Regions from separate parts of the Oribacterium sp. P9 genome, predicted to be linked through region 3. Evidence: a T-box and tRNA genes for the amino acid it is inferred to sense, from the RefSeq annotation. Region 3 holds a T-box; the other regions hold tRNA genes.
The links. The T-box of region 3 lies ahead of ACK8P7_RS00820 (threonine--tRNA ligase). A T-box ahead of a tRNA ligase gene usually reads a tRNA of that ligase, here a tRNA-Thr.

Region 1 (6,675 bases), on a different contig from region 3:
ACAGTTCTTCTCTGCCAATTTCGGAATATCACCAACACCATTCAGCACAATGCTTGGACGATAAGCATAGGTATCAAGTGTATCACGAGTAGATACGCCAGAAAGAACAAGTACAGTTGACATACCACTTTCCATGCCAGAAATGACGTCTGTATCCATACGATCGCCAATCATCACGGCTTCTGCAGAATGGCACCCAAGCAAGCGCAGTCCTGTCCTCATCATTAATGGATTCGGCTTTCCGCAAAAATAGGCTTTTTTACCGGTAGCCATCTCAATCGGGGCTACTAAAGCACCGCACGCAGGGGCAATTCCATTTTCAATTGGTCCTGACACATCCGAGTTTGCGCCAATCAGCTTTGCACCATTAAGAACAAGATTTGTTGCTTTAGTTAATGTATCGAGTGAATATGCTCGCCCTTCTCCTACAACAACGTAATCCGGATTAACGTCATTCATCGTCACCCCCGCATCATAAAGTGCATTCAAAAGTCCTGCTTCGCCAATAGCAAACACAGAACAGCCCGGTGCCTGCTGCTTTAAAAATGCTGCCGTCGCTAAAGCACTCGTATAAAAATGCTCTTCTGGTACATCGAGTCCCATACGCGCTAACTTCTGGTTCAGTTCTCGTCGAGTGTAGCCACTATTATTTGTGAGAAATAAATACTCCTTATGCTCCTCCTGCAACCACTGAATAAATTCTCTGACACCTGGTAGGATTTGATTCCCGTGGTAGATCACACCATCCATATCGCAAATAAAGCCCTTGATTGCAGTAAAGTCTATTCCAGAAAGTCGTTCCATAACACTGTCTCCTCCTATATGGTGAATCACACCAGTAGTAATGACTTCATTTTTTTAATTATACCATCAAGGATTCATGCGACACATCTGCGTGTAAAACCTTCTGGCAGTAATCCCTCGAAGAAACATTTCGTCTCTTCGGGACTGAAACGCTTTTTCTCGAGCGGTAGACTGATCGATATGGGGCGACAGTCAGGTGTCGATAAATAGATATCGTCATACGAAAAAAAAGAATTAGAAGAATCTGTACCGGTAATGTGCCCGACACAGGTGCTGATCCCGCATATTTCCATCATAACAGTAAGATTAAACATGGCTATCCTCGTTTCTCGGCAATGATGTCCATGCCTAAAATGTTTGCAAGGTGTATTGCTTTTTCAAGCTCTGCCGTAGGTTTGCCACGCTCCAGATCAGAAATATAGCTTATACTGAAGCCGGTTAACTCAGCAAGAGTACTCTGCGTATAGTGAAGTTCTTTTCGACGATTACGAATCGCAAGTCCGAAATCGCTTGAATCATAAAGCTTCATAAGGTTGCCTCGATTCTGCCGTACGGCTTATTTTAAAGTTGAGTTTGGTTATTTGGTTCGTACGGCTAAATTATACTTGCATTTATAAATAATGAGCCGTACGGCTAATTTATCACAAATGAATTATATAATTAGCCGTACGGCGTAGTCAAGCGATATACATCATCATTATTCGCACCATTCCGTCAGCAGGTTGCCGTCCCCTCCGGTCCCCTGCCGGATCAGTACACGAGTGAACTATAACCAGTAAACTTGACCGTCAGATCATCGCCTAGAACTGTGTATTCCGGTGCAGAGGAACCCAGCTCTCTGCCATGTTCAAAGACTCCTCTTATATATGGTTTCGTCACTTTATCTTCGCCAGCACGTCTTGGAACTTCGCATAGTTCACCTTCACTCCGTCATTAAAAAATCTCGCCCCACAATATTTGCACTTTCGCCCCAATTTTTCATGCTGTAAACGTTCATTCACTGTGCATACACGGTTATGTAACATCGATGGATGAACATACAGAAAGAACCCAGAAACAACGTATTTACGTCATTTCCGGGCTCTCTTCCAAGTGATTTCTCACCCTATAAAGAAAGCTGGCAACCGGAATCGGACCGGTGACCTCCGCACTACCAATGCGACGCACTACCGACTGTGCTATGCCAGCATTCCGTTCCCTCTCGAGAACTTCTATACTTTATCATGGAGACCCTGCTCTGTCAACCACGAATTTACTTTTTTTGTAAAAAGTTTATGTGGACATTATTTTGCACATAACGGCACGGCGCAGATATACGGATACGGCGCTTATCTGCGTTGTGCAGGGCGTTCCCTGCGTGCTCTGAGCCGAAGCCGATATGAGGGCCAGTTAAGCTGTGAATTATTCCGAGAAAAACTTCGCCTTGATCTTCTCCGTTGGCATCCTCTCGCCGGTCCAGAGCTCGAAGGCGGCTGCGCCCTGGTACAGCAGCATGTTGATGCCGTTGAAGGACTTGAGGCCGCAGGCCTCAGCCATCTCGAGGAGCTTCGTCTTCCGCGGATTATAGATGACGTCGGCGACGACCAGCGGTGCCACTGTCTGCACCTTCTCCTGTGCGGCAGTCGTATCGGCTGTCGGGGCCTCTCCCTGGGCAGCAGACGCATCCGAGGTCTGCGCATCACCGCAGGCTACCCTCGCCCGCTGCGTAAGCCAGGACGGATCCTGGATGATGCAGGCATCGGTATGCGGTGCCATGCCGACATTCGTCGCGTTGATGAGGAGACAGGACTCCGCGATCTGCTGCTGCATCACAGCATCCTCATAGTCATAGACCGTGACATGGCAGTGGGTACGTTCGTTCAGCTCGGCGACGACACGGGCGGTCCGATCGTGGAAGCGGCTGGTGGCGCGCTCGAAGACCGCTACCTCGCGGGCACCATCGAGCGCGAGCTGCACGAGGATGGCGATCCCGGCCCCACCGGTACCGAGCAGCGTCACCTTCTGTCCGCGGAAATCGACGCCTTCCTGACGTGCCGACTCCGTGAAGCCGATACCGTCCGTGGTATGTCCCGTCGCCGTGCCATCGTCCTCGAGGACAACGGTATTGACTGAACCGGCGATCTCTGCTGCCGGACTCAGCCGGTCACAGAGCGCGACGGCCTCCGTCTTCAGCGGCATCGTGAGGTTGAAGCCGCGCACGCCCATCCTCCGGAAGCTGTCCATCACGCCGGCGAGCTCCCCCTCTTTCACATCGAAGGCGAGGTAACGGTAGTCGAGCCCGAGCTCCGCGAAGGCCTCGTTGTGCATCGCCGGGGACATGCTGTGCGCCACCGGGCTGCCGAGCAGACAGATCATTTTCGTGCGTCCTGAAATTTCCATATTTCCTCCATCATCCAGAACAGGGAACCCGGCGTCCCGCCTGCGATTCCCTGCCATTTTCTTCCTATACGATTATATGTGGCCAATGTTTACATCAGCCCACATGCCGTCAGTTCAGTCGCTGCCGTACGATTTCGTACGCGAGCACGCCGCACGCGACGGATGCGTTCAGAGAGTCGATGTCGCCCTTCATCGGGATGGAGGCGACCATATCGCACTTCTCCTTCACGAGGCGGGAAACGCCCTCGCCCTCGTTCCCGATGACGAGTCCGATCGCACCCTTCAGATTCAGCTTATACATGAGCTCGCCGTCCATATCCGCACAGACGAACCATATGCCCTCCTTCTTCAGCTCCTCGATGGTCTGGCCGATGTTGGTAACCTTCGCCACACGGGTATGCTCCAGCGCGCCGGCCGAGCTCTTCGCCACGGTCGAGGTCAGCCCGACGGCGCGCCGCTCGCGGATGATGACCCCATGGGCGCCGGCGAGATTCGCCGTACGGATCATCGCGCCGAGGTTATGCGGATCCTCGATGCCGTCGAGGATGAAGAGGAACGGATCCTCGTTCTTCTCACGGGCAGCGTCGAGCATCTCCTGCACGCTGCTGTAGTGGAATGCCGCAAGGTAGGCCGCTACACCCTGGTGGCTCGCCCCCTGTCCGGCGATCTCATCGAGGCGCTCCTTCTTCACGAATTCCGGCTTCACACCGGCCTTCTTCGCCTCACGTAAAATCGTGGAAATCGGGCCGTCGTGGAGCCCGTCCTGTACGAACAGACGATCGATCGCCTTGCCCGCACGAAATGCTTCGATGACCGGATTTCGTCCGATCAGTGTAAATTCTTCGTCTCTCATGCTTAGATCCTTCTCCTATGCTCACATCCATGGCCGACTCCGAGAGCCGGTACACATCGGAGACGGTCTCCGATACAGGATGTGATGTTTGAACCGAAAAAACGCAGTTTTTCAACCGGCTTATTCTTTTTCTGCTTCTGCCGCCGGCTCGTGCCGGATCTCGCCTTAGCGGTCCTCCAGCGCCTGCAGGTGGGTGATGCCTCTCGCCTCCAGATCGATCATGCGCTCGTACTGCTCCGTCAGATACAGGTATCCGATCAGCGCCTCGAAGCCTGTCGCGCGGCGGTACTCCTGGATGGAGCTGTTCTTGCTGTGCGTTGCAGACTTCTGATTGCGGCCACGACGGTAGACGGACATCTCCTCGTCCGTCAGCACGCCCTGTCCGATGAGAAAGCCCATGATCTCCGACTGCGCATGTGCACAGACGAAGGTCGTCTTCTTCTGGTTGACAGCATTGACCACACCCGGGAAGTTCGACACCACATACTCCCGCACGGCGAGGTCATAGAGACAGTCGCCGATGTACGCGAGAATAAGCGGTGAAGTCGTCTGGACATCCACCGCTTTCAGATTCAGCTTTTCCTTATAGAGCTTGAAAATCTCGTAATCCATCAGGCACGACTCCACTTCACGCCTTCTCTGGTATCCTTGAGAACGATACCCATGGCGAGCAGCTGGTCACGGATTTCATCCGCCCGGGCGAAGTCCTTCGCCTTACGTGCTGCCTGACGCTCCTCGATCAGCTTCTCGACCTCACTGTCGAGATCATCCTTCTTGAGCTCCGTACGAATGCCCAGGACACCCATGAGAAGCTCGAGTTTCGCAAGCACATAGTCCACGTATGCCTTCGTGCTCTCCTCGGTCGCCGTGATGTTCGCCACACGAACGAGCTCGAAGATCGCCGTGATCGCATCTGCGGTGTTCAGATCATCGTCCATCTTGCTGTTGAAGGTTTCCTGCAGCTGATCGACCGCCTTCTGATCCTCCAGCTCCTTCTCCGTCATCGCATCGCCCTGTGCCTTCGCACTCAGCTCACGCAGACGATCCAGCGCCGTGTAGATACGGTCGAGGGAGGTCTTCGCAGCATCCATGAGCTCCTTACTGAAGTTCAGCGGATTACGGTAGTGGGCGCTCAGCATGTAGAAGCGGAGCACCATCGGATCATACTGCGCAGTGATGTCACGGACGGTAAAGAAGTTACCGAGGGACTTACTCATCTTCTGGTTGTTGATATTGATGAATCCGTTGTGCATCCAGTAGTTCGAGAAGGTCTCGTGGTGTGCACTCTCATACTGTGCGATCTCGTTCTCGTGGTGCGGGAAGATGAGGTCCTCACCACCGGCATGGATGTCGAGACGTCCGCCGCAGTACTTCGGAGCCATGACGCAGCACTCGGTGTGCCAGCCCGGACGACCCTCGCACCATGGAGACTCCCAGTACGGCTCGCCGTCCTTCTTCGGCTTCCAGAGTACGAAATCGGTCGAGGTACGCTTGCCCTCCTCACCGGACACCTTCAGATCACGGAAACCGGACTGCAGCTCATCGATGTTCTTGTGACTCAGCTTTCCGTAGCCGCGGAAGGAGGTCGTATCGAAATAAACGGTACCATCGGCAGCGACATAAGCATTACCGCCCTCGATCAGGGTCTTGATCAGATCGATCATGCCCTGGATCTCCTCGGTCGCCTTCGGGTGTGCGCTCGCCGGCTCGATGTTCATCGCATCCATGTCCTTCTCGACCTCGGCGATGTACTTCTTCGTGATCTCGCCGCAGCTCACGCCCTCTTCGATGGACTCCTTGATGATCTTGTCGTCGACATCGGTATAGTTCGACACATAGGTCACCTTATAGCCCTGATACTCCATATAGCGACGGAAGGTATCAAACACGATCATCGGACGCGCGTTACCGATATGGATGAAGTTGTAGACCGTCGGTCCACAGACATACATACGGATCTTGCCCTCCTCGATCGGCTTAAACTCTTCCTTCATGCGGGACATCGTATTAAAAATCTTCATAGTATCTCCTCTGCCCATGATTTCTGCCCGCCCGGTAAAATTTCTATGACGGCACATCCTGCGTTCGCCAATGCTTCTGGCGCTACATCATCGCTTCTCATAGGGTCATATAAAACTATTTTAAGGCTTAAAGACGCGCGCGTCAATGACAATGAGGCCCTGCCGGACGCCCCTCTCATGGAGTAACAAAGAAGCCTTGCCATAGGCAAGGCTCTGAATACGTTCGCCACTAGGGCATCCATGCGCCGCTCCGTCCTTTGGACGGCCCTCTCATGGATTAGCAAAGAAGCCTTGCCATAGGCAAGGCTCTGAATACGTTCGCCACTAGGGCATCCATGCGCCGCTCCGTCCTTTGGACGGCCCTCTCATGGATTAGCAAAGAAGCCTTGCCATAGGCAAGGCTCTGAATACGTTCGCCACTAGGGCATCCATGCGCCGCTCCGTCCTTTGGACGGCCCTCTCATGGATTAGCAAAGAAGCCTTGCCATAGGCAAGGCTCTGAATACGTTCGCCACTAGGGCATCCATGCGCCGCTCCGTCCTTTGGACGGCCCTCTCATGGATTAGCGCTGATACTGGTTGAAGAACTGCTGGAACTGCTGCCACAGCTGCTCCTGGT
Region 2 (6,675 bases), on a different contig from region 3:
CATCACCCTCGGCATCATGCTCCTGATCGAGAAGACCCTCGGACTGAAGTCGGTGGTGTAAGCATCGAAAACTGAACAAGAATCGGAAATGGGTGGTGATCACATGATCATCACCCATTTGCTTTCGGCGGGATAGTAGACCAACCGGAAGCTCTGCTCCAGGCCGCCGAGGACGGCGGTGCAGCTGAAATCCCGGCTGGGGATACCTGCGTAGTGCTTCTCCTCGGAGGACTTCACATGGATGTTCTGGATGTAATGGATCTCGCCGTCGTCTCCTTCGAACTTGAAGGAAAGCGGGATGATCGTACCGGAGCTGGTGAACCAGCTCTTGACGGCGATGGGGTATGGGCGACCCTTACGGGTGCCGCTGTCGATGTGCGGGAGCACATCACTGATGGCAGTGAAACCGGTCATAATATTGTTTCCTTATTGTAGTCCACCGTTCGCCGCTCGCGGGAGATACCGCCGTTCATGTGGTCGATGGCGTACGGATCCGCGCAGCCGGGGGCGGAAACGAAGCGGGCGCGCTTGATCGCGTCGTTTCCATAGCGGGTACGGATTTCATCGACGGCGCACTCGGCCTGGCGCAGCTTCCCATAGTCGTAGCGGTCGAAGAGGTCCACCTGTCGGCCGACAGCGTGGCTCACCTTACTGGTGTGGATGCCCAGGTGGCGGATCGGGTAACCGGTCCACAGCTCATCGAAGCAGCGACATGCGGCATCGTAGATTTCCAGCGTCAGGTCCGTCGGTGAGCGGAGCTGCTTCTGATGCCCGTAGAAGCGAAGCTCGCTGTCGCGAATGCTGATATCCACACAGCTGACACGAACCTCATCGGCACGGATGCGCTGGGAAACCGTCTCTGCGAGGGAGAGAAGATGCCAGTAGGCCTCCTGTCGGTCCGTCACGTCATGGATGGTCGTGCAGGAGTTTCCATAGCCCTTCGGCGGGGCCTCCATGAGCTGTGGGATGACCGGACTGTCGTCGATGCCGCAGGCGAACTGCCGTACCAGAAGTCCATGCGACTTCATGCGGTGATAGAGTATGTCCGGGTCGAACTGCGCGAGCGCACCGATGGTATGGATGCCCAGGCGATGCAGCTTCGGGGCCGTCGCGTAGCCGACATAGAAGAGCTCCTCCACGGGGAGCGGCCACATCTTATGCTCGATTTCAGACGGCCAGAGGGTATGCACCTGATCCGGCTTCTGGAAGTCGGAGGCCATCTTCGCAAGCAGTTTGTTACTCGAGATGCCGATGTTCACCGTGAAGCCGAGCTCCTCTCGGATCCGCTCCTTCAGCTGCCAGGCCAGCAGTACCGCTCGATGCTCGACCTCGCTCTGCCAGGTGGCATCGATCTCCGCCGGCAGAAGAATCGCATCGAAGGTACGGATGCGGTCTTCGAGCGTGTTTGTGGAGCCTGTCGCCCGCTGCCTGTCGGATGGAGTGGATGAAGGGACGAGTACGGTATGGTCGGTAGAGGCATCGGCCGGGGACGGCCCTGGTGCAGTATGGCGGAGCAGCAGTGCGCGGTCCTGAAGCCAGGGCGTGCCCGTCATGTCGAGGAAGGCCTCGTCGATGCTGTACTTCTCGATGATGTCTGTGTACTCCTCGAGAATCTCGATCATCGCCCGGCTCGCGTGGCTGTAGAGCGTGTAGTTCGGCGGGACGATGACGAGCTCCGGGCACTTCCGCCGCGCGTCCACGATGGGCTCGCCGGTCTTAATATGATATTTTTTCGCCGGAATCGACTTCGTGAGGATGATTCCATGACGCTTACTCTGGTCGCCGCCCACCGCACTCGGAATCGTGCGGAGATCGAGCGTGCCGCCGAGATGGTGGATCCGATAGCACGCCTCCCAGCTGAGAAACGCAGAATTCACATCGATATGAAAGATAATCCGTTCCATAATCCCACCTCTTAACGCGAAACGCTTGACAAACATCTGTTCTATTTATTATGATAGCCGTGAACGGAACGGATGTCAATCATAAAAACGAGCAGATGTTCTAATTAATTTTTATAACAGCGCCCGGCGCAGGGCGGGAAAATAGAGGGAGCTAGATGGAGCAGGAGAATCGGAGAGAGCACGGGCGGACGGGATATCAGGGCCCGCGTGCAGAGCGACAGCAGCATAAAGAAGAGATAGAGATGCATTCGGCCCATGCAAGTGACCGGGACCCGGGACCTTCCCGTCAGGCGGAGGACACCAGCAGTGAACGTGGAAAAAGCCGTCGGAAGCCCGAAAACCAGCAGGTGGTGAGGACTGAACAGCGGAGAGAATCTTCGATAGAAGTGCAGCAGGCACCGGCAGCCGGGGCGATGCGAGGAACGAAGCGCTGGGTCGGGCTGTGGAGTGTCCTTCTGCTCGGCATCATCGTGGCGCTGGGCGTGATGATGCTCCGTCCGGAGAGTGAAAAGCGTGTGCCATCAGATGGCTGTAATATAGGAGAAAATCGGACGGCTTCCAGTGAAACCACGGGTATGAATGAAGAAGCCGGTGCAGATGAGGCCGACTCGACAGGAAAGGAAATGGATGGGTTCGTTTCCGAATCCGATGAAAGTGAGAGCGGAGCGGACGACACCACGATCATGATCGAAAATCCGATGGAGGCAGATGCGGCCGGGAGCGCTGGGGCTTTGGGGGATGCCGAAACAGAGGGGACGGAAGCTGTGAAGGGAGCGACGCGCCTTCTGTTTGCGGGCGATGTGTATCTCAGCGACCACGTGCTGGAAGCGTATGACGCAGCCGGCGGCATCGACGGTGTCCTGTCGCAGGGCTACCAGGCGGAGATTCAGGCGGCGGATTTTTTTATGACGAATGAAGAATTTCCGTTTAGTACGCGTGGGACGCCGGCACCAGACAAGCAGTTCACCTTTCGTGTACATCCGGAGAAGGTGAAGCTGATGCAGGAGATGGGGATCGACCTCGTCACGCTCGCAAACAATCATGCACTTGACTATGGGCGTGACGCGATGCTCGATACGATCGATACGCTGGACCATGCAGGGATCCGTCACGTGGGTGCCGGAAAGAACCTTGCGGAGGCACGGAAGCCGGACGTCGTCGAGCTGAACGGGCGGACGTTTGCCTTTATCGGCGCGACGCGTGTATATCCGGAGGCGGACTGGGCGGCGGGCACGGATTCTGCCGGCATGTTTTCAGCCTATGATGGCGGTGCACAGCTCGCGGAGGAAGTGAAGGCGGCGAAGCAGCAGGCGGACTATGTCATCGCCTATGTGCACTGGGGCATCGAGCGGGAGGAGACGCCAAACGAGGTGCAGAAAAGCATCGCGCACCGACTTGTGGATGCGGGTGCAGATCTGGTGGTCGGCGCACATCCGCACGTTCTGCAGGGCATCGAATACTACCAGGGCGTGCCGATCGCGTACTCGCTCGGAAACTTCGTGTTCGGCAGCTCGATTCCGAGCACCGCACTGCTACAGGCAGATGTCGATGACGAGGGCATCCGGCTTCGCCTGATACCAGGTACGTCTGCCGCCGGCTATACGCGGAAGCTGGACGATGCGGAGAAGATCGCCGCCTTTTATGAAAAGATGAGCGGTCTCAGCAGTGGTGTGAAGATCGACGCGGATGGATATGTCAGTGCGTCGTGAGATGAATGAATAAATATTATCTATATCTGCCATGTCAAATATGTTATGATGAACGGAGTCTGGTGAACATACAGTCGATTCCGAAGCGCGGGATGATGTGCTGAACCGGATATGGACAGATGGTGTAGAGCAGGGAGGACTGGATATGCTGATGAAACGAACACCGATGCGGGATTATATGCTGATTGCGCTGGGCGCGCTGCTGATGGCGATTGGCAGTAAAAATATCTATGATCCGAATCAGCTGGTCGTCGGTGGTGTGACGGGTCTCGGCATCATCCTGCGGAGCTGGATCGGGATGCCGCTGTGGCTCAGTAATACTCTGCTCAACATCCCGCTGTTTCTTGCGGCGTGGAAGTTTCTCGGCGCGAAGTTTATCGGCAGGACTCTGTATGGTGCGGCGATGCTGTCCTTTTTCCTCTGGCTGCTGCCTGGTGTCAGTCTGATTCCAGATGGTGATCTGCTGCTGGCAGCTGTATTCGGCGGTATCCTTTCGGGGCTCGGCTTCGGCTTGATCCTGATCGGACAGGCGACGACCGGCGGTACAGATATCCTGGCAGCGCTCCTGCATATTCCGTTTCCGCAGTACAGCATCCCGCAGATTCTCCAGGTCATCGACTGGGGGATCGTCGCTATCGGTGTCGGTGCGTTCGGTGGTATCCATGCGCTGTATGCAATCATCTCTGTCTATGTCGTGACGAAGGTGTCGAACGGCCTGATGGAAGGCATGCATTACGCGAAGGCGGTCTGGATCATCACGTCGGAGCCGACGCAGATTTCGGATGCCATCCTGCAGAAGCTGGACCGTGGTGTCACTGGTGTGCATGCGATCGGTATGTACTCCGGTAAGGAAACGACGATGCTTTACAGCATCATGTCGAACCGCGAGATCACGTACCTGAAGGATCTCGTACATGAAATCGATCCGAACGCCTTCGTGATCCTCTCGGATGTCCGCGAGGTCATGGGAGAGGGCTTCTCCCGCGAGAAGCCGATACCGAAATCCGGGTCCCCTGCTATCTGAACGCTTACCACTGGGTGTTACCGTTCAGACAGGGCTGCTGTCTGCCGAGCCACGAGTGAACAGTAACCGCCGGGGCGCCGGTGTTTGTGAACTGTGAGAATTCCGCTTTACATTTGGCGGGCGACGTGCTATATTGTAATGGCGTTTTGAGGCGCATGCTACTGTAGCACAGTCGGTAGTGCATCTGATTCGTAATCAGAAGGTCACCGGTTCGAATCCGGTCAGTAGCTCGATATTCTCTTGTGACAGCAGTGTCAATCTGAACTAGAGTGACTACCGTTAAATCGTAAAGCGAATATTACCGAAGACAGAGTCCTGGTTTCAGATGCGAGAAACCAGGACTTTTTTGTAACACAGCTGACGGACGCGTCGGCGTTACTGCGCAAACGTTGTTCAGTCAAGGCTGCCCTCAGGGGCGTCTATGCAAAGGAGATTCCAGTGAAAAAAATAGTGAGTGCAGCCATAGCGACCGCGGCTCTGACCATCACAGCGACGGTGACAGCATTGGCCGGAAGCTGGGGACAGCAGAACGGTTCGTGGGTGTATCTGAACGACGCCGGACAGCTTCAGACGGGCTGGGCGTGGATCGATGGCAACCAGGACGGGATCGCCGAGTCGTATTATTTTGATCTGAATGGATGCTTAGCGACCGCTACGACGACACCGGATGGCTATACCGTGAATTCGGATGGCGCCTGGGTACAGGATGGAAGCGTGCAGACGAAGGTGATTCCTCTTTCGAATCCGAATGCGCTGGGCCGTCTCGGTACGGTAGCCGGCAGCTCGTCGATGTCGAGCGACAGCTTCCTGGTCGCAGGCAGTGCATACGAGAATGGCAAGAATTATATGCATTCACAGGAATCACTGCAGCAGGTCACCGGTCGTAAGGATATCGTAAACTTCGCGCGGCAGTATGTCGGTGCAGGCAAGCTCCGCTATGGTGCTGGTACGAATCTGAACGGTGGGCCGGTGGACTGCTCTGGTTTCGTGCTCGCCGTCTTCCGTCAGTTCGGCATTTCGCTTCCGAGAACCTCCGCCGAGCAGTGCGCAGCTGCTCCGCGTTATGTTTCCGAGGCAGAGATGCTTCCGGGCGATCTGATTTTCTATGGTAACGGTGGTCGCGTGAATCATGTCGCCATCTATACCGGTGAGAATTCCATCGTCCATGCGACGAACAGCTCCCGCGGCTGGGTCTTCGAGGACAGCGGTTCTTCTGCGATACACTACGCCCCGATCATCGCCATCGGGCGGTACTGGTGATATAATCCGGCGCGCGGTATGAATGTACTGCCGGGATGTTCATGCAGTTATGGTCTGGAAACTTCGCGCATGACGCCTGCGGATTATCCCGGTTTGACGGATCGTGTCAGGGTGTGTTGTAGAAGCGAAAATCCGGCGCGCGGTGAACCCGTAAAGGTCGACAGCATTGGCGGAAGCACATGGAGGTGCACATGTTTTTCTTCTTCGGAATCATGAATGATCAGAAGAATCTCGATTTTCATCAGCCGATGACCTGCGATGTGTGCGGGCGCATGGGGCAGTACCAGGTGTTTGTGACGTATATGGTGCTGTCGATTTTCTTCATTCCGATTTTTAAGTGGGGGCGTACGTACTATGTGCGCACGAGCTGCTGCGGCTCGCTGTATCAGCTTCGTCCGGAGGTCGGTCGCGCGATCGAGCGTGGAGAGAACGTTGCGATACAGCAGACGGACCTCTACCTCGAACAGCGTGGGCAGGCAGGCGCACAGAATCACTCCGCTAGTGCGCAGAATGACGCAACGTATGGACAGAATACGGCCGGGGCTTCAGCAGGAAGTACGCAGCAGCGGCTCCTCGAGCAGCAGGGCAAGTGGACGAAGGTCTGCTACAATTGCGGCTACACCACGACGGAAGACTTCGAGTACTGCCCGAAGTGCGGGAAGAAGTTCGAGTATACAGAACAGAAGTGATATCGTGGGTCGAAGCTCGAGTTTAAGGATAGGAGAGAACATCATGAGTAAAGTGGTTCTGGCCATCGTCTTTATCATCATCTGCCTGA
Region 3 (6,675 bases):
ACGAGAACCAACATGCGCTTCAAAAAGTATTTAAGCTCGATTTTCATTTTTCCGTACATCATGCCACAGTGGACTCTCGCCGTCGTATGGCAGCATATGTTTAATTCCAATGCTGTCTGCGGTACGTCCGATGGCCTCCTCGCATCACTGTTCGGCATCTGTATGCCGAAGTGGTTCTGTCTGGGCACTTTCCCGAGTGCCATGGTACTCGGTCTTCACTATGCACCGTTCGCCTACATCCTGATCGGCGGTATCTTTAAAAACATGGATGCGAACCTCGAGGAGGCAGCGACCATCCTCGATACCCCGAAGTGGAAGATCATGCTGCGCGTGACGCTGCCGATGATCCGGCCGGCGATCCTCAGTACGATCCTGCTCGTCTTCGGATCCGCGATGGGCTCCTATCCGGTGCCGCATTACCTCGGCCTCACGACCCTGTCGACGAAGTACATCTCGCTGAACTCGAAGTACACCGGTGAAGCCAGCATCCTCGCGATCATCATGATGCTCTTCGGCGTCCTGATCCTGGGTCTCAATCAAACCTCCGTCACCGGTCGCGCGAACTACACGACCGTCACCGGCAAGTCCGGGCAGCTCAGTAAGATCAACCTCGGAAAAGCCGGAAAGTACATCATGGGCGTGGTCTTCATCCTGCTGACCTTCTTCACCTCCATCTGGCCGATCCTTCTTTTCGCGCTGGAGACCTTTCTGCCGAACCCGGGCGATTACAGCTTCCTGTACACGCACGATACCTCAAACCTCACCACGAAGTGGTGGCTGACGCATGAAAATGTCAGTGAGAATGGTATGTATGGCCAGCACGGTATCCTCTATAATCCGACCATCTGGCACGCCTTCAAGGGTACCCTGTTCCTCGCCATCGTCTGCGCACTCATCGCCGGTACGATCGGCACCCTGATCGGCTACGCCGTATCGAAGAACCGTCGCTCGAAGTGGGCGAACTACGTGAACAACGTCGCCTTCCTGCCGTACCTGATGCCATCCATCGCGGTCGGCGCTGCGTTCTTCATCCTTTTCAGTAATCAGCACGTGAACCTGTTCAACACCTACACCCTGCTGATCATCGCGGGTGTCGTCAAGTACATCCCGTTCGCCTCCAGAAACTCCCTGAACTCGATGCTGCAGCTCTCCGGTGAGATCGAAGAGGCCGCCATCATTCAGGATATCCCGTGGCATAAGCGGATGCTGAACATCATCATCCCGATTCAGAAGAGCTCCATCATCAGCGGCTATACCCTGCCGTTCATGACCTGCCTTCGTGAGCTGTCCCTGTTCCTGCTTCTCTGCACCCAGGGCTTCATCCTCTCCACGACACTGGATTACTTCGATGAGATGGGTCTGTACGCCTTCTCCAGTGCGATCAACCTGATCCTCATCATGACGATTCTTCTGTTTAACACCCTCGTCAATGTCCTGACGGGAGCAAGCCTTGATAACGGAATAGGAGGTTAAGTATGCCGTCCATCACATTAACACACATCACCAAACGCTGGAAAAACTATTTCGGTGTCGATGACCTCAGTCTCGATATCCCGGACAATGCCTTCGTCACGCTGCTGGGGCCTTCCGGCTGTGGAAAAACCACCATCCTTCGTATGATTGCGGGCCTCGAGACGCCGACCGAAGGGCAGATCAAAATCGGCGACCGCGTCGTCTTCGATTCGGATAAGGGAATCAATGTTCCGGCCAATAAACGAAAGGTCGGCTTCCTCTTCCAGAACTATGCACTCTGGCCGAACATGACCGTGTATCAGAACATCTCCTTCGGTCTTAAAAACATCAAAGAAGAGCTGCCGCGGATCGACGTAAAGGCGAAGGTCAGCTCCGATCTCATGCATGCGCTGAAGAGTGGAAAGAAGGTAAAGGACCAGATCGAGGACTGCCGCGATAAGAACGGAAAGCTCGATACCGAAAAGGCCTACGTGAAGCTCATCGACACCTTCAACCTCTCCATCATGAGCGCGAAGGAGCTCTTCAACCTGAAGATTCATGAGGCGGCGGATCCGCAGCAGGCGGCCGACGCGGCACGTGCCGGCTATGAGAAGACTCTTGCGGAGATCAATGCAGGCTATGCGGCGAAGGGGCAGACCCTCGACGAGCATTTCCACGTCACACAGAACGGCACCGCGATCATGGAGGTCCGGAAATTAACGGACGAAGAGATCGACAGCCGTGTACGTCAGGTTTCCCGTGTCGTCAAGATCGGTATGTTCATGGACCGTTATCCGGCAGAGCTTTCCGGCGGTCAGCAGCAGCGTGTCGCCATCGCCCGTACCCTCGCACCGGAGCCACAGGTGCTCTTCATGGATGAGCCGCTCAGTAACCTCGATGCGAAGCTTCGTCTCGAGATGCGCTACGAGCTGCAGCGTCTTCACCTGGAGACCGGATCGACCTTCGTCTACGTCACCCATGATCAGATGGAAGCGATGACCCTCGCGACGAAGATCTGCCTCATCAACAACGGTGTCCTCCAGCAGTACGACGCACCGCTCGAGGTCTACAACCGCCCGACGAATCTCTTCGCGGCCGATTTCGTCGGCAACCCGTCCATCAACTTCGTAGAAGCCACGGGTGAGCAAAGTGCAGACGGCAGCGTCGCCCTCGAGATCTTCCATGGCATCCATGCACGCTTCATCCCGAACGAAGCGCTCGAACTTCCGACCTGGTTCACACAGCGGGATGCAGATGCTGCCGCGAAGAAGCAGGCAGAAATCGACCGTCTGAAGCAGAAGCACGCCGTCGAGAAGAGCAACAAGGATGAGGTCTTCAAGTACCATATCGAAAAGGTCATCGAAGAGGACAGCTCCATCCTCGAGGATCCGGTCCTCACAAACCGTGACCTCGTGCTGGGTATCCGTCCGGAGGCCATCGACATCGAGCCGGAGGGTGCGCTCCAGACCACGATCTTCGGTGCCATGCCGACCGGTATGGAATCGACGCTCAAGCTCTGTGTGCAGGATGACTATCTTCTGACCGGTGTGATCTTCGGAAACAATGCCTACAGGATCGGCGAGCAGGCCGGCATCGACATCCACGGCAGCCACATCCTGCTGTTCGACCGTCAGTCTGGAAAGTGCATCGCCGACGGTCGTCTGGAAATCGAGAAATAAGGGACTCTGTACCTGGCAGGGGCACCCGGAGGGACGTGTAACACATGTGTATGCAAAATCCCGGACAGCCCCTTGACAAAGCGATCCGCCGAACCTACAATGGCTGTGTCAATTGAATAGACAGAAATCGTTGAAGAGGACAGTAATATTTGATTTCGGATGCAGAGAAACGCCGGTTGCTGCGAGGCGTCGAGGAAATAAATATGAACACCACCTCGGAGAGGTCCTTAATCGGACCCGTTGACTACGTTACCGTCGAAAGAGTGGTCATCTGTGCAGGTGCAGAAGCATTCGCCCACAGGATATGTGGAAGATGACAATTTGGGTGGAACCGCGAATCTATCGTCCCAATCAGTTCGAAAGAGCTGATTGGGGCATTTTTGTTTAAGGCAGAGATTCGCTGTGTGGCACTGGACCGGTTGTCCAGACACGAAATCAGCCGACCCAAAGGGCTGGTTTTGAAACATTCAAAGGAGAAACAAATGGAAAAGGAAGAGTTATTACAGGTGTATCGTCATTCCCTCGCACACATCCTCGCAAAGGCAGTGATCGAGATCTATGGTAAGGAAGTACAGTACGGCATCGGACCTCAGATCGAGGACGGCTGCTACTATGACTTCGTTCTGCCGGAGGGCAAGAGCATTGGTGAAGAGGACTTCAAGGCCATCGAGAACAAGATGCGTGAGATCATCAAGCGTCGTGAGCCGTGGACACGGAAGGAAGTTTCGAAGGCCGAGGCGAAGGAGATCTTCAAGGATCAGAAGTTTAAGCTCGAGCTGATCGAGGAGCTTCCAGAGGACGAGACCATCTCTGTTTACTATACCGGTGATGATTATGTCGATCTCTGCCGTGGACCGCACGTAGAGAATTCACAGGAGCTGATGAGCGCGGCTTATCAGATTCACAGCTGTTCCGCAGCATACTGGAGAGGCGACGAGAAGCGTGACCACATGCAGCGTGTCTATGTGTATGCATTCCCGACGAAGGATGAGCTGAAGCAGCACGTAAAGATGATCGAGGAGGCGCGTGAGCGTGACCACAAGAAGATCGGTGCGCAGCTTGAGCTCTTCATGTTCAACGAGACTGCTCCAGGTATGCCATACTGGCTGCCACGTGGATGGCAGATGTACCAGGCACTGCTTCAGTACAGCCGTGAGGTACAGCGCCGCCATGGCTACACCGAGATCGCAGCGCCGCTCGTAAACAACAAGCGTCTCTGGCTCGTTTCCGGTCACTGGGCACATTATCTCAACAACATGTTCATCGTTCCGGGTATCGACGGCTACACCACGGCAGACGCGGATATCGAGAACGTGGTCGAGGATTATAAGGATGCGGCAGCCGAGAAGAAGGTAGCGAAGATCCAGGCCGGTTCTGTCATTTACAACCGTGAGAACATCGACACCATGGCAGCGAAGCCGATGAACTGCCCGAACGCGATGCTCACCTTCAAGCGTAAGCTTCGTTCCTATAAGGAGCTCCCGATCCGTTACTCTGAGTACGATGTGCTGCACCGTAAGGAGAAGTCCGGTCAGATGAACGGTCTCTTCCGTGTACAGGAGTTCCGTCAGGATGATGACCATACCTTCGTGATGGAGTCCCAGATCAAGGATGAGATCGCGGATGTTATCTCTATCGCAGACGAGATCTACAAGACCTTCGGTGTCACCTACCGTGCAGAGCTCTCCACCAGACCGGATGATTTCATGGGTGATATCGACGTCTGGAATCGTGCAGAGGCATCCCTCAAGTCCATCCTCGACGAGAAGTATGGCGAGGGCGGCTACGAGATCAATGAAGGCGACGGCGCATTCTATGGCCCGAAGATCGACCTTCAGATCAAGGATGCACTCGGTCGTGAGTGGCAGTGTGGTACGGTTCAGCTCGACTTCCAGCTTCCGCACAACTTCGGCCTGAACTACACCGCAGAGGACGGCACACAGCAGATGCCGGTCGTTATCCACCGTGCGATCTACGGTTCCCTCGAGCGTTTCATCGGTATCATCATCGAGAACTTCAAGGGGAACTTCCCGTTCTGGCTGAATCCGTATCAGGTAGCCCTCGTTCCGATCCGTGAGGAGCACAACGCCTATGCGAAGAAGGTAGAGGAGGCTCTGCTGAACGCAGGCATCCGTGTCGAGGCAGACTACAGCGATAAGAACATGAAGACGAAGATCAAGGGCTTCAAGAACTACAAGGATCCGTACATCCTCGTACTCGGTGATCACGAGGCAGAGGAGACCACCGTATCCATCAACGTACGTGGTTCCAACAAGCAGATCCAGAACGTTCCGCTCGACAAGTTCGTCGCTTTCTGCCAGAAGCTGAACAGAGAGCACACCCTCGAGCTTCCGGACGAGATCGACTGAAGCTGAGATAGCTATGGGCTTTGATGATGTGATTTTTATTCTTGAAATGGTCGGTACGGTGGCCTTTGCGATTTCCGGTGTCATGGTCGCAAAGGATCGGAAGATGGACATCTTCGGTGCCATCGTACTCGGCTGTGCGACGGCCGTCGGCGGCGGTATGATCCGTGACCTCATCCTCGGCGAGATCCCGCCGGCGATGTTCACGAAGCCGGTCTATGTGACCGTCGCCTTCATCACCTGCGTCGTCGACTTCATCTTCGAGCGCAGCCAGACCACCGGGAACTATATGGATAAGATCGACCGGAACCGGATCCGCTCAAACTTCATCCTGAACGTCGCCGATTCTGTCGGCCTCGCCGCGTTCGTCGTCGTCGGCTGTCGTACGGCGGTCAATGCAGGCTACGGTGCAAATATGTTCCTCGCCTGCTTCGTCGGCGTCCTCACCGGCATCGGTGGTGGCATCCTCCGCGATATCTTCGCCGGGCAGATGCCGCTCATCATGCGGAAGCGAGTCTATGGCATCGCGGCCATCGTCGGAGCGATCGTCTACTGCGGCCTGTCCGTCATCGCCCGCCCGGCGGGTGCCTTCGGAAGCACGATGATCGCCGCGGTAGTCAGCATGATCGTGACGGTCCTGATCCGCTTCCTCGCGATCTACTTCCACTGGAATCTGCCGTCCTTCAGATAATGAACGAGGCTACAGTATCCGGAATTGAAAACACAGCACAATCGCAGGATGGACGTCCTGCGGCAGGACAGAAAGCGGCTGCACATCGTGCAGCCGCTTTTTTCGGAAAGGAAATTATGAAAACAGCGATTATTACAGGTGCCTCCCGCGGCGTGGGAAGAGCAGTGGCAGAGACATTGGCCCGCGACGGCTGGCGGCTCATCCTGAACTGCCGCTCTCGCTTCGACCTCCTGGAGCAGGTGGCGGAGAGGCTCCGCGGCGTGACGGAGGTGCATACCGTGCATGGCCCGATCACAGGCGAGGTCCTCGCCGCACTGCTCGGGACACCAGGCACGAAACCCCTTCCGATCCTTACGGAAGAGGATCTTGATGGGACGCAGCCTGAATCCTGTGCTGCCTGCGAAGAGCAGAGCGATCTCGTCATATCGCACGGTCCGCAGGATGCACTTACACGACGCACGCGGATCGAGACCCCGGAGGACGCCCT

Region 1: it encodes a tRNA-Thr, which carries the amino acid that the T-box ahead of ACK8P7_RS00820 (threonine--tRNA ligase) is inferred to sense. The anticodon was not compared.
Region 2: it encodes a tRNA-Thr, which carries the amino acid that the T-box ahead of ACK8P7_RS00820 (threonine--tRNA ligase) is inferred to sense. The anticodon was not compared.

Annotation. Positions count from the first base shown of each region.
Region 1 is NZ_JBKEIS010000013.1:1,658-8,332, forward strand. It holds gene ACK8P7_RS08145 (HAD-IIA family hydrolase) at 1-804, opposite strand, end outside; gene ACK8P7_RS08150 (HipA N-terminal domain-containing protein) at 879-1,118, opposite strand; gene ACK8P7_RS08155 (helix-turn-helix domain-containing protein) at 1,121-1,333, opposite strand; tRNA gene ACK8P7_RS08160 (tRNA-Thr) at 1,920-1,992, opposite strand; gene ACK8P7_RS08165 (quinate/shikimate dehydrogenase) at 2,206-3,183, opposite strand; gene rlmB (23S rRNA (guanosine(2251)-2'-O)-methyltransferase RlmB) at 3,293-4,036, opposite strand; gene ACK8P7_RS08175 (Mini-ribonuclease 3) at 4,202-4,648, opposite strand; gene cysS (cysteine--tRNA ligase) at 4,648-6,057, opposite strand; gene ACK8P7_RS08185 (S1C family serine protease) at 6,620-6,675, opposite strand, start outside.
Region 2 is NZ_JBKEIS010000006.1:92,540-99,214, forward strand. It holds gene ACK8P7_RS05645 (ABC transporter permease) at 1-61, shown strand, start outside; gene ACK8P7_RS05650 (hypothetical protein) at 100-414, opposite strand; gene ACK8P7_RS05655 (DNA polymerase IV) at 411-1,904, opposite strand; gene ACK8P7_RS05660 (CapA family protein) at 2,060-3,613, shown strand; gene ACK8P7_RS05665 (YitT family protein) at 3,759-4,637, shown strand; tRNA gene ACK8P7_RS05670 (tRNA-Thr) at 4,795-4,867, shown strand; gene ACK8P7_RS05675 (NlpC/P60 family protein) at 5,076-5,897, shown strand; gene ACK8P7_RS05680 (zinc ribbon domain-containing protein) at 6,110-6,586, shown strand.
Region 3 is NZ_JBKEIS010000001.1:189,642-196,316, forward strand. It holds gene ACK8P7_RS00810 (ABC transporter permease) at 1-1,473, shown strand, start outside; gene ACK8P7_RS00815 (ABC transporter ATP-binding protein) at 1,476-3,131, shown strand; T-box leader at 3,253-3,484, shown strand; gene ACK8P7_RS00820 (threonine--tRNA ligase) at 3,614-5,500, shown strand; gene ACK8P7_RS00825 (trimeric intracellular cation channel family protein) at 5,514-6,188, shown strand; gene ACK8P7_RS00830 (SDR family NAD(P)-dependent oxidoreductase) at 6,305-6,675, shown strand, end outside.